Regions from separate parts of the Desulfitobacterium elongatum genome, predicted to be linked through region 2. Evidence: riboswitches for the same ligand, from Rfam matches in the RefSeq annotation. Region 2 holds a riboswitch; the other holds the start of a gene.
What was found. A riboswitch is a leader RNA that binds a small molecule or an ion and turns the genes downstream of it on or off. The one in region 2 is predicted to bind cobalamin.
Positions count from the first base shown of each region.

Region 1: it holds a riboswitch for cobalamin, as region 2 does, so the genes downstream of both, ACZ42W_RS02550 (ABC transporter ATP-binding protein) here and ACZ42W_RS09825 (ABC transporter substrate-binding protein) in region 2, are expected to answer to the same signal.

Region 1 is NZ_AP038772.1:568,409-573,987, forward strand. Features, by position in the region: gene ACZ42W_RS02535 (PucR family transcriptional regulator) at 1-146, shown strand, start outside; gene ACZ42W_RS02540 (hypothetical protein) at 293-823, opposite strand; gene ACZ42W_RS02545 (energy-coupling factor transporter transmembrane component T family protein) at 852-1,634, opposite strand; gene ACZ42W_RS02550 (ABC transporter ATP-binding protein) at 1,636-3,150, opposite strand; cobalamin riboswitch at 3,228-3,401, opposite strand; gene ACZ42W_RS02555 ([Fe-Fe] hydrogenase large subunit C-terminal domain-containing protein) at 3,660-4,394, shown strand; gene ACZ42W_RS02560 (EAL domain-containing protein) at 4,388-4,972, shown strand; gene ACZ42W_RS02565 (ABC transporter substrate-binding protein) at 5,150-5,579, shown strand, end outside.
Region 2 is NZ_AP038772.1:2,069,563-2,075,141, reverse strand. Features, by position in the region: gene buk (butyrate kinase) at 1-77, opposite strand, end outside; gene ACZ42W_RS09840 (hypothetical protein) at 292-651, shown strand; gene ACZ42W_RS09835 (ABC1 kinase family protein) at 704-2,380, opposite strand; gene ACZ42W_RS09830 (phasin family protein) at 2,444-2,767, opposite strand; cobalamin riboswitch at 3,006-3,193, shown strand; gene ACZ42W_RS09825 (ABC transporter substrate-binding protein) at 3,329-4,300, shown strand; gene ACZ42W_RS09820 (FecCD family ABC transporter permease) at 4,327-5,367, shown strand; gene ACZ42W_RS09815 (ABC transporter ATP-binding protein) at 5,370-5,579, shown strand, end outside.

The DNA.
Region 1 (5,579 bases), 1.5 Mb from region 2:
ATGTCCATGTGAATACCGTATATTATCGAATGTTCAAAATTGAAAGACTGCTCAATGTAAATTTTTCTTCCTATCAAACCCGGATTCATCTTTATACTGCAATTAAAACGTGGGATGTCCTTCAAAAGTGTGAACTGATAGAATAACCAGTAGAGCTAATAAAAGAAAGCAAATGAAGAGGCTGCTACACCATGAACAGAAACGTTCGTTGCGTAGCAGCCTCTTCATTTGGGCTCTCTATAATTCTAAGTCTTTAAAAGGCTCCGGTTGACAGGAGAGATACCTTTTCGTCTTAGAGCAAGGATGATTTTTGTAAGGCACCGTAAACACTTTTTGTCAAGATGCTTGCAACGATCGTTGCTACGAGGGTGGTTAGTGATGAACTTAAAAGTGCGATCTTCCAGTCGAGATGAATGACATAAATCAATCCGAGCATAACGCAAAAGTTACCGGTAACATTACACCCGATCTGAGCCAGTATATGGTGGCTTAATTTCTCCATGGAAAACTTCCTTGCAATTAATGAATAGGAAATGGAGCCGATGGTATTGGCGAAAATAAAGAAAAATGCGAGAGGGGAATAGGCTGTTGCCATGGCTACAATGGCTTCCAATAAACCGGAGATAATACCTGCCGGCTGTTTGTACATTAAGACGATGAGACCAGTAAAGAAGGCCCAGCAGGTTCCATTAAAAAGTAATAGGGTAGGGTCCAAAATACCGTCGATACGTCCTGTTACCTGCATCATAATCAGGAATACGATCCCTACGATGACGGAGCCTACTAAAGCTTTTGTGTCTGTTCTGAATAAACTTTCTTTCATTTTTAACTCTCCTCCTAAAATTTTGTGATTATATAAATGGTAATAGCCTGCTAACAAGATGGAGGGTTATTACCAATAACATCGTAACGATTAAAGCGATATCGTACTTCTTAATCGATAGATTTGAAGAAAAGGTTCGGGTTTTGCTCCGACCATAGCCTCTTAACTCCATTGCTAAGGCTGTCTCTGTCGAACGTCTGACAGCGCGGTATAAAAAAGGCAGGAAGGTTGGAATAATGCCTTTGATATTGTCCCAGACGCTTTCTATTTTAAGGCCTCTGGTGCGCTGACTATCGATGATGGAGATATATTCATCTTTCATTAGAGGGATGAAGCGGACGCCCAGTCCCACCAACATGGCAAAGCGGTAGGGAATTTTGAATTTCATGAGCATTAAGGTGAAGTCAGTGGGTGAGGAGGATGTAAAAAACTGCATACTTGCAAAGACAATAAGGGTGGCCTTCAGTAGACCGGTAATCGTGAGGGGGATTGCTTCACTGTAGATTTTGAAGATGCCCCATTGGTAGATTAGAACGCCTTCCCTGCAGAAGAGCAGTTGAAGGATGAGTAGCTGGAGTCCCAAAAGTAACATGATTACAATCATGACCTTATACTGCTTCAAGGAACCCGTTAAGATAAGAGAGGCCGTAAGTCCCACTAATAAAACAAGGCATAACTGAATAGCAGTTTCCAAACTCAGTGCAAAATAGATCATCAGGGCATACCAGGCTAGTTTTGTCCGAGGATCCAACGTATTTATAAGTTTTATATTTTGTTTTTCCTTTTGTTCAATGCCATAAGAAAGTCCCATTCTAACCCTCCTCAAAGGAAATAACAGGTTTGAAATTTAGCCCCAGGTCTTTTAGCGTATCAAGATGCTCCTTGAGATCATTTGTTGAGATATCCAGTTGAAGGCGATGGTTATGCAGGGCAACTAACCGGTTCGAATAGTTTTTAGCCATGGTTAGGTCGTGGGTAATAACCAGGATTGTTTTGCCATTCTTGGACAGCTCGGCTAGTTTATCCATGATCATATATCCTTGGCTTTCGTCAAGGCCCGAGGTCGGTTCATCGGCGAGGATGAATTCCGGATCACTGACGAGGATGGAGGCTAGTGCCAAAAGCTGGCGCTGACCGCGGCTTAAGCGTTGGGGATGCATTTTCTTATAGTCAAGCAGCCCCACAAATCCTAGACACTCATCAATTTTTTGATCAATTATTTCATTTTGCTCACCTCTTAACTTCAGTGAAAATCCAACCTCTTCTTCCAGGGTGCTTGCAAAAATCTGATAGTCAGGGTTTTGAAACAGAAAGCCCATGTGCGCACGAATCTCTGTAAGGTTTTCTTTATTTAGAGGTTGGTTAAAAACTTTAATCTCACCCTGAGAAGGCTTTAATAGACCGATGAGCATTTTGGCTAGGGTTGATTTTCCGGACCCATTTAATCCGATGACGGCTAAGAAGTCGCCCTTATGAATTTTTAAATGAATGTCTTTACAACCGAGCAAATTATTTTTGTACTGGTAGGAGACATTTGTAATTTCGGCTATGATTTCCCTCGGCTTACCGTTGTTCGTCAAGGAAGTGGCGCATTTCAGCCTTCCTTTTCGATGTTCAATTTGTTCCTTGTAATATTCCGCAGGCAAATACTGTTTGAAAATTTCGCCGTCCCTCATATAGAAGACTCTGTTGGCATAGTTAAGGACTTCCTCAATTCGGTCCATGACCAAAACAAGGGTTAGATTCTGAATTTTATTTAACTGACCGAGCCGCTTATATAGCTCGAAGCGGCCCAAGGGATCCAGTTCCGCGGTTGGTTGGTCAAGAATCAAAATAGGGGCATTGAGAGCCAAGACACCGGCCAAAACAACACGCTGGGCCTGCCCGCCTGAGAGCGAAGCGGTCTGTCTGTTTTCATAGCCCGTTAGACCTACAAATTCCAAAGTGTTTTTAACCGTCTGATCTATTTGTTCCAGGGGGATTTCTAGGTTCCCGAGGCCGAAGGCAACATCCTCGTATACATCCAGACTGATGATTTGGTTTTGAGGTTCCTGCATCATGTATCCCACATAGTCGGACATTTTATTGAGGGGTATGTCCTTGATATCTTGACCCATGATAGTGACTTTCCCCGTTAATTCCGCGCTATGGTAGTGAGGGATAGCGCCTGTGATCGAGTGCAGCAAAATCGATTTTCCAGAGGCTACATCTCCTGTAATGACGATGAAATCTCCCTGATTAATTTCAAGGTCAATATTTCTGAGTGCTGGTTTTTCTTCATGCGGAAATACGAGTTTCTCGATTTTGATCGTTGCAATTGTTTTCATGGCAGCTCCTAAAGCATAAAAAATTATAAAAAAAAGTCCCAGCTTTATAAAAAAGCTAGAACTTTACCATTGTCCATCTTCGCGATATTTTATAGGCAGGTCTCCTGACTTATAGACTAAGATGTACGCCTTCCCAGTTATCCCAGTGGCAAATGCACATCGTCAACATCTAATTACAGTGGTGGGTCCGTCCAGGATTTCTACCTGGTTCCCTATTATCCCTTGCGGGCACCTAAAAAATGATGTATTCAGTTGGCTTAATGTTAGAATAGTAAAATGATTTTGTCAATAGGGGATGAAATAATCATGACATAGGAAATTGCAAAAACAGCCAAGGTTCCTGCCATCAGCAGGAGCCTTGCTTATTATACGGGATTAAGAAGGATTAGCGCAATCTGTGTCGAATATTGGGAATAGTATTGCAATTCAAAACGCTTAACTGATGCTTATGGGTAATGAAATAAACTGCAAGAGGAACATATGAGTAAGTAAGGATAAGGGGCTTTTCAATGAATGTTGAAGTTTTACTTACGAATAAAAAACTATGTGTAGGTTGTAATAAATGTATAGCTAAATGCCCGGTCAAAGCAAACGTAGCGTTCTTAGATAATGGTGAAAATCGGGTTAAAACTGACCATTTGAAATGCATTCACTGTGGGGCGTGTATAGACGTATGTGATCATAAGGCCCGAGATTTTGCTGATGATACTGAGAGGTTTTTTGCTAACTTAACACGGGGAATTGGTATTTCTGTCATTGCAGCTCCTTCTATCAGATATAACTTTCCTAATTATAAACGGTTATTTGGTTATTTAAAGTCCTTAGGGGTAACGCTTGTTTACGATGTGTCGATCGGTGCAGATATCACGACTTGGGCTTATCTAAAAACCATTGAGGAGCAGAAACTAGATTCAATTATTGCTCAACCCTGCCCTGTGATTGTGAACTACATTCAAACATACCGCTCTGAACTGATTAAGTACCTTGCCCCAATCCAAAGCCCTATGATGTGCACGTCAATTTACTTAAAAAAATACAAAAGGATTGACGATAAGATAGCATTCTTGTCTCCTTGTATCGGCAAAATCGATGAAATCCAAGATAAAAATTCGATGGAACTCGTCAATTATAATGTTACCTATCAAAAAATGGAGGCCTATTTTGAAAAGAATCATATTGACCTCAACGATTACCCAGAGGTAGATTCGATAGCTGGGTTGTTGAATCAGCGATTGAGATATTAGGGAAACATCCTGACGTATCAGTTTTCGTAAACATCTCGGCATCGAGTCTTGGAGATACAGAATTACTGAAATTCATTGAGAGTAGAATTAAAGAGAGTAATCTTGAGCCTTTCCGAATTGGGTTTGAAATCACTGAAACTGCAGCAATCAGGGACTTAGATCATGCAGAACATTGGATTCAGAGGTTAAAACAAATAGGGTGTAAGTTCGCCTTAGATGACTTCGGAGTAGGCTTTCTGACGTTCAATCATCTAAAAAGGTTGCCCGTAGATTATCTTAAAATTGATGGAACCTTTATTCGGAATCTCGACGCTAGTCCTACTAATAATGCATTGGTACATGCCATCAATGCAGTTGCTCATGCCCTTGGTAAGGCGACCATTGCTGAATACGTTGAGAATGAGGAAATATGGACAATTTTACAAGAACTAGAGATAGATTGTGTTCAAGGATATTTTTTAGGAAAACCTATCCCTTTCGTAGACCAAAAAGTTGAAATCGGGTCAAGCTTATATATGGCTAAGGATATGGAGGCAACGGCAAGGGACAAAGTAGTTAATGCTTATTGTCATTTTTAAAACGAAAGACACAATCGGGCAGGATATATGCCCGATTTATTATTTAATTAATCAATACAGAAAAAGATTATTTTAGTAAGAATATGTATTGACAGAATTTTATGGAATGGTACTATTGAGATAGCACAAAGTTAGAATTATTTCTGTGTTCTAGATTAGAAAAAAGGAGAGAAGAAAGTGAAAAAAGGGAAAAAGATTATTGCTCTTGCCCTGAGCGTGCTTTTAGTCGGTATTACTGTTGCTGGTTGCGGCAGTAAAGCAAGCACGAATACAGCAAGTAGCGACACCAAATCAAAGGCTAACGATACCTTGATTTATGCGCAGGGCGCAGAGCCGAGAGGACTGGATCCGGCCCTCGTCGACGATGGGGAGTCAGCCAAGGTCATGATCAATATCTACGATGGGCTCTTAAAGTACAATAAGGATTCCACAAAGGTAGAACCCTCCCTGGCTAAGAGCTGGGATGTAAGTCCAGATGGTCTTTCCTATACGTTCCATCTCCAAGAAGGAGTTAAGTTCCATGACGGCACCGATTTTAATGCTGAGGCCGTGAAGATTAATATCGATCGTCAGATTCCTCCGCAGGTTACAGCGGATATGGCTTATG
Region 2 (5,579 bases):
CATAGACACGTCGAATCTTCGAATAAGGCAATTTTCGTCGAAGTGGATCCAGGATTAATCGCTAGAATTTTTCTCATTCGTCACCTCAATAATATGAATTTTTCATCCGAGCTTTTAAGAATAGAATTTATAGAAACAACCAAATCTAATAAGGTCTCAAACGAAAATTTCTGTAAAGATAGCCTAAAAGTAAATATTTTCGAATTCTTTAATTAGAGTGACTTGCAGTAAGGTTCTTTAAATTATATCAAACCTCGTCCAAGAAACAAATATAAAAGGAGTGTACAACAGATGACAGAAAGAAATATTCTCGCCTACTTTAATTCGGTGGATCAGGCCGAGGCGATAGCCAACCAGCTAAAAAGCTTGGGGATATCTGACGTACAAATTGACAGAATCCACAAATATCCTGAAGGGACTGCCGATTATGTCATGAATCCAGCGACAGGGCAGATTGGAAGCCTATCCGATTTAACCCTCGGAGATATAAGCGGGGATGTAGGACCTCTAACTGCAAGTGATCCAGCCGCTAGTGGCATGAGCGGGCAGAGTTCTGTCACAGGTCGAGACGTTTTACTAGCTGCTATCGTAGATGACTCACAGTTTGATCAAATCCGCAGCGATATTCGTTCAAATGGAGGTTTAATCTAACACCAATGGAGCTCTCCAGTTTAGAGTCGAACGATTGATTAGGTATACATATTTAGAACCGGCCCGATCGAAAAATCGAAAAGATCAGGAGTAGAAACATGACTGCGGCGACGACAAACCCTGCTTCGATGGCCGGAATATGCCAGAAGACAAGAGGTTCTTTCCCGAGTGCAGAAGCTATAACGAGACCACACATTATGATGCTGAAGGATAACAGGATAATACTAAAGGAAATCTGATTACTGATTCGATCAAGCTTTCGTAAGAAGGTCTCCAATTCTGGAATGATGATCTCGATCCGAGTCCTTCCCCTCTGAATCGTATGCAAAAGCGCCTTCGTCTGCTTGGGGAGTTCGATAATCAGTTCAGTATATTCCTTCAGATTATGCCAAGCCTTCTCCGCTAGGATCGTTGGATTGAAGCGTTCTTTTAGAAGTTGTCGCCCAAAAGGTTCAGCAATATTGACAATACTAATATTCGGATCAAGACGCTCAACAATCCCTTCAAGACTGAGCAAGGATTTCCCTAACAGGACGAGGTCAGAGGGGATAAGAATTCGGTGTCGAAAAGCGATCTGAAACAAATCATTCACTGCTTCCCCGAGATGAACTTGGCTCAAGGGAACATCAAGATACTTTTCTCTCAAGAGATCTACATCTCGAAACAAAACCTTGCGATCGATATCATCGGGCACAATTCCCATTTCAAATACTGCATCAATCATGTCCTCTGTTTTTTGCCTCATCATCCCGATGACGAGCGAGGCGAAGTTGTACTTCATATCGGGTGAAAGCCGACCAACCATCCCAAAATCAATGAAAGATATAATTTGTCCTGGCAGGACAAAGATATTTCCTGGATGGGGATCACCATGAAAAAATCCTTTGATTAGAATTTGCTTAAACATCGCCTTAATAAGATTTTCAGCGAGAACCTCACGGTTATATCCAAGATTTTCGAGATTCTCAATCTGACTAAGCTTTACCCCACGCATGAACTCAAGAGTTAATACTCTTTTTTTAGAATACTCCCAATACACCTTAGGGATTTGAATCGTCGTGTCCTCAGCGAATTGCTTCGCAATCTTCTCAGCGTTGCGCCCCTCGATACTGTAGTCGAGCTCACTACGAAGTGAGCGAGCAAATTCGTCAACCATGTCCCTCACATGATAAAGCGCCGCCCACTCAATTCTCCTCTCGGCAAGCCCTGCAAGATCCAAAAGAATCTCAAGATCCGTTTCGATAGTATGAGCTATCAAAGGTCGCTGAACTTTGACTGCGACTTCCTCTCCTGACTTGAGTACCGCATAATGTACTTGGCCAATCGAAGCTGCAGCAATAGGAGTTTCATCGAATTCCATAAAGATGTCGCTTGGGGCGGCCCCAAGTTCGGCTTCAATGATCTTACTCGCTTCAATAAACGAAAAAGGAGGCACCTGATCTTGAAGTTTTTCGAGCTCAGTAATCACATACGCTGGTAAGATATCCGGTCTTGTGCTCGCAATTTGCCCCATTTTGACATAGGTTGGCCCTAACTCTTCAAGCGCTATCCGCAAACGTTCTCCTAACGTTTGCGGATCCACCTCTTCTTCGGTTCGAAAAATCCGCTTTGGAAGAGACAATAAATTAATGAGCCCCATCTCTTCTAGGATGAGGCCGAACCCGTGCCGGGCGAGAACTGATGCGACTTCGCGATAACGATTGATATGACGGATTCTTCTTCCGATCATTTCGATTCCCCTAGCAAAACAGTATTAATATCTCAAAGATTCTCAACGTTTGTTGTCATCAATTCAATCATTACCAGGAGTATGGTCTTGAATATTTCCCTGAGCATTTTCCAACTCCACGATCCGTTTCTCGAGTCTATCGATATCCACTTTACTCGGGATATTCAATTCCTCTAATATCTTCTGAACTTGATCTCGAAGTTTTGTATTAATCTCTTTATGCTGCTCGTTGCCTTTCTGGATGAGTTCGTTGATCAGATCCTTGGACTCACTTGCGGAAAGTTCTCCTTTTTTTACAAGTTCATCGACGACCTTTTCGATTTGCTCCTTACTCACAACTGCAAACCCTAGACCCAATGCCAAACCTTTTTTGATTAAATCTTTCACAGAAAACACTCTCCTTTAAGCTTAAGTACTGGTAGTTCGCACATTCCATCGATACCCTGGCATCATAAAACCTACCCTAAGAAAAATCTATTCCATTGGATACAGTAAAATCCTTCTCTTACTATTATTTGCTTACTCTTCTAAAAAGATTCGAATCACCATCAAGATAATGATAACCACTTGGTGCAAAGAATATCTTGGACTTTAACTTATGCATGCTATATAATTGAAATAAAAGAATATAGCATGATGATTAGGTTCTCCTCCTATATGAGTTGAGAGGAGTAAAAGGGTAAGTCGGTGTAATTCCGACGCGGTCCCGCCACTGTAAAATGGAAGTGTATTCTTCTATGCCGCTGTCCTATGACTGAAAGGCGTGAATACATTGCCATAAGCCAGAAAACCTGCCTATTCATTCGAGCGTACATCCTTCGAGGACAAGGAATAGTCGCTGCAAAATGGAATATTTCTAACGCAGCAAATCAAAAACCTTTTATCCTCGTGGTAAAAGGTTTTTCAATTTCTTTCTTCCTCACGTGCACAGAAAGGGGTAACAAAGCGATGAGAGATGTCAAATTATTCCGAAAAACAGCGATTGTATTTTCCCTTATCTTCTCCTTGATTTTCGTTAGTGGTTGCAGCACAACCCAAACTCCACAACAGCACTCGAAATCTCCCGAACAGAAAACTTCACTTCAAACGATTTATCCTCTCGTCTTTAAAGATGATGCGGGAGTAGAAACAACCCTTAAGAGTAAACCTCAACGGATCGTGTCCTTTGTCCCCGCCTCCACAGAGACTTTATTTGCGCTTGGCCTAGAAGGCAAAGTCATTGCCGTCACCAAATATGATGATTATCCCCAAGGGATTCAGCAAAAAGTAGAATATATCTTTGAAGATAGCCTTCATCCAAATGTCGAACAAATCCTAAAGCTTAACCCAGATTTGATCGTCTTAGGTATGCAGGATGAAAAAACTGTGAGCTCCATCCGAAATCTTAAGATTCCCGTTGTTCAGGTAAATCCTCAGAGTCTTGAGGCTACATACAAAACCATTGAGAAATTCGGACAAATCACCGATGCCCAAGAACAAGCAAAGAAAATTGTTGACGGGATGAAACTGAAGGAAAAAACGATTTCAGACAAAGTCGCTACTATTAAATCTACAGATCGAGCTAAGGTGTGGATTGAAGTCGATCCCGACCTTTTCACTGCAGGAGAAGGCACTTTTCTGAATGAGCTCCTCACAAAAGCAGGCGGAATTAATATTGCCAGTGATGTTAAGGATTGGGCTCAATACAGTGCCGAAAAAGTTATAGCTAAAAACCCTCAAGTCATTCTTGACACCTATTCTTACTACCTACCCAATGTGAAGGATACAATCTTAGTGCGTCCAGCCTGGCAAACTATCGAAGCAGTTAAGAATAAAAAAGTTTACGATTTAGATAGTGATATGGTTACTCGACCGGGTCCCCGTATTGTTGATGGATTAGAATCAATAGCAAAAGCTATTTACCCAGAACTGTTTAAATAAGAACGTAATCAGGAGGAAGGAAAGGCATGAGCATCAAAACTCTAGCCCCGAAAAGTATATCGTGGATCAGTGGCCTGTTCATTCTTCTCCTATTCTCCATGGTTTTTAGCGTCATGACTGGCGCCGTTCGTCTCCCTTTCCATCTTACTTGGCAAATCCTCCTGAATCATTTGCCCTTCTTGAGTTTAGATGCGACTTGGACGATGGCTCAGGAAACGATTGTATGGAATTTGCGTTTACCACGCGTATTTCTTGCTTTGGTCGTGGGTGCGATGTTAGCTGCATCAGGGGTTGCCTTTCAAGGTATACTCCGGAATCCCTTAGCTGATCCTTATATTCTCGGAGTATCTTCAGGAGCCGCTTTCGGTGCGGCTACCTCTATCGTATTTTTTAGAAGCTCATCGTTCTTTGGTCATCTTTCCCTCCCCCTCTTTTCCTTCGCAGGAGGACTTATTTCCCTGGGCTTTGTCCTAGCACTCTCTAAGCAACAAGGCCAACACGAAAGGGAAACACTGATTCTTTCTGGAGTCGTTGTGCAATCCTTGCTGGGAGCATTTCTCTCCTTTTTAATCGCAATCTCAGGACAACAGATGCAAGAAATCGTTTTCTGGATGATGGGGAGTCTTGCGAATCGCACTTGGACAGATGTGTTTATTCTTCTCCCTTATTTCCTCATAGGATTAACCTACCTTCTCTTTCAGCAACGAGACCTCAACGTACTCGCACTCGGTGAGAGAGCTGCAACCCACCTTGGGATGAATGTTGAACAAAAAAAAATCATTATCTTAGTTGTCGGCTCTCTCTTAACTGCGGCAGCAGTCTCAGTCGTTGGAATTATTGGCTTTGTTGGGTTAATCGTCCCCCATCTTATGCGCCTCTCAGTAGGGCCTGATCATAGAATTCTTCTTCCTGTCTCAACCTTGGCTGGAGCAATTTTTCTATTATGGTCTGATACTTTGGCTCGTACGCTTTTAGAATCACGGGAGATTCCGATTGGAGTCATTACGGCATTTGTTGGTGCACCGTTTTTTGGGTATTTACTAAAAAACAGGCTAAGGAGGGATTAGGGATGAGTTTATTTGAGCTTGAACACGTTAACTACCGTTATGGAACTTTTCCTGTCTTATGTGACATATCCTTTACAATTGCAGAAGGAGAAATATTCGGGATTATTGGGCCCAATGGAAGTGGAAAATCGACGCTTATTCGCTCAATGAGTGGCCTACACTCTCTTTCCTCAGGAAAAATCCTCCTTCGCGATAAACCTCTTAGCTCGTAC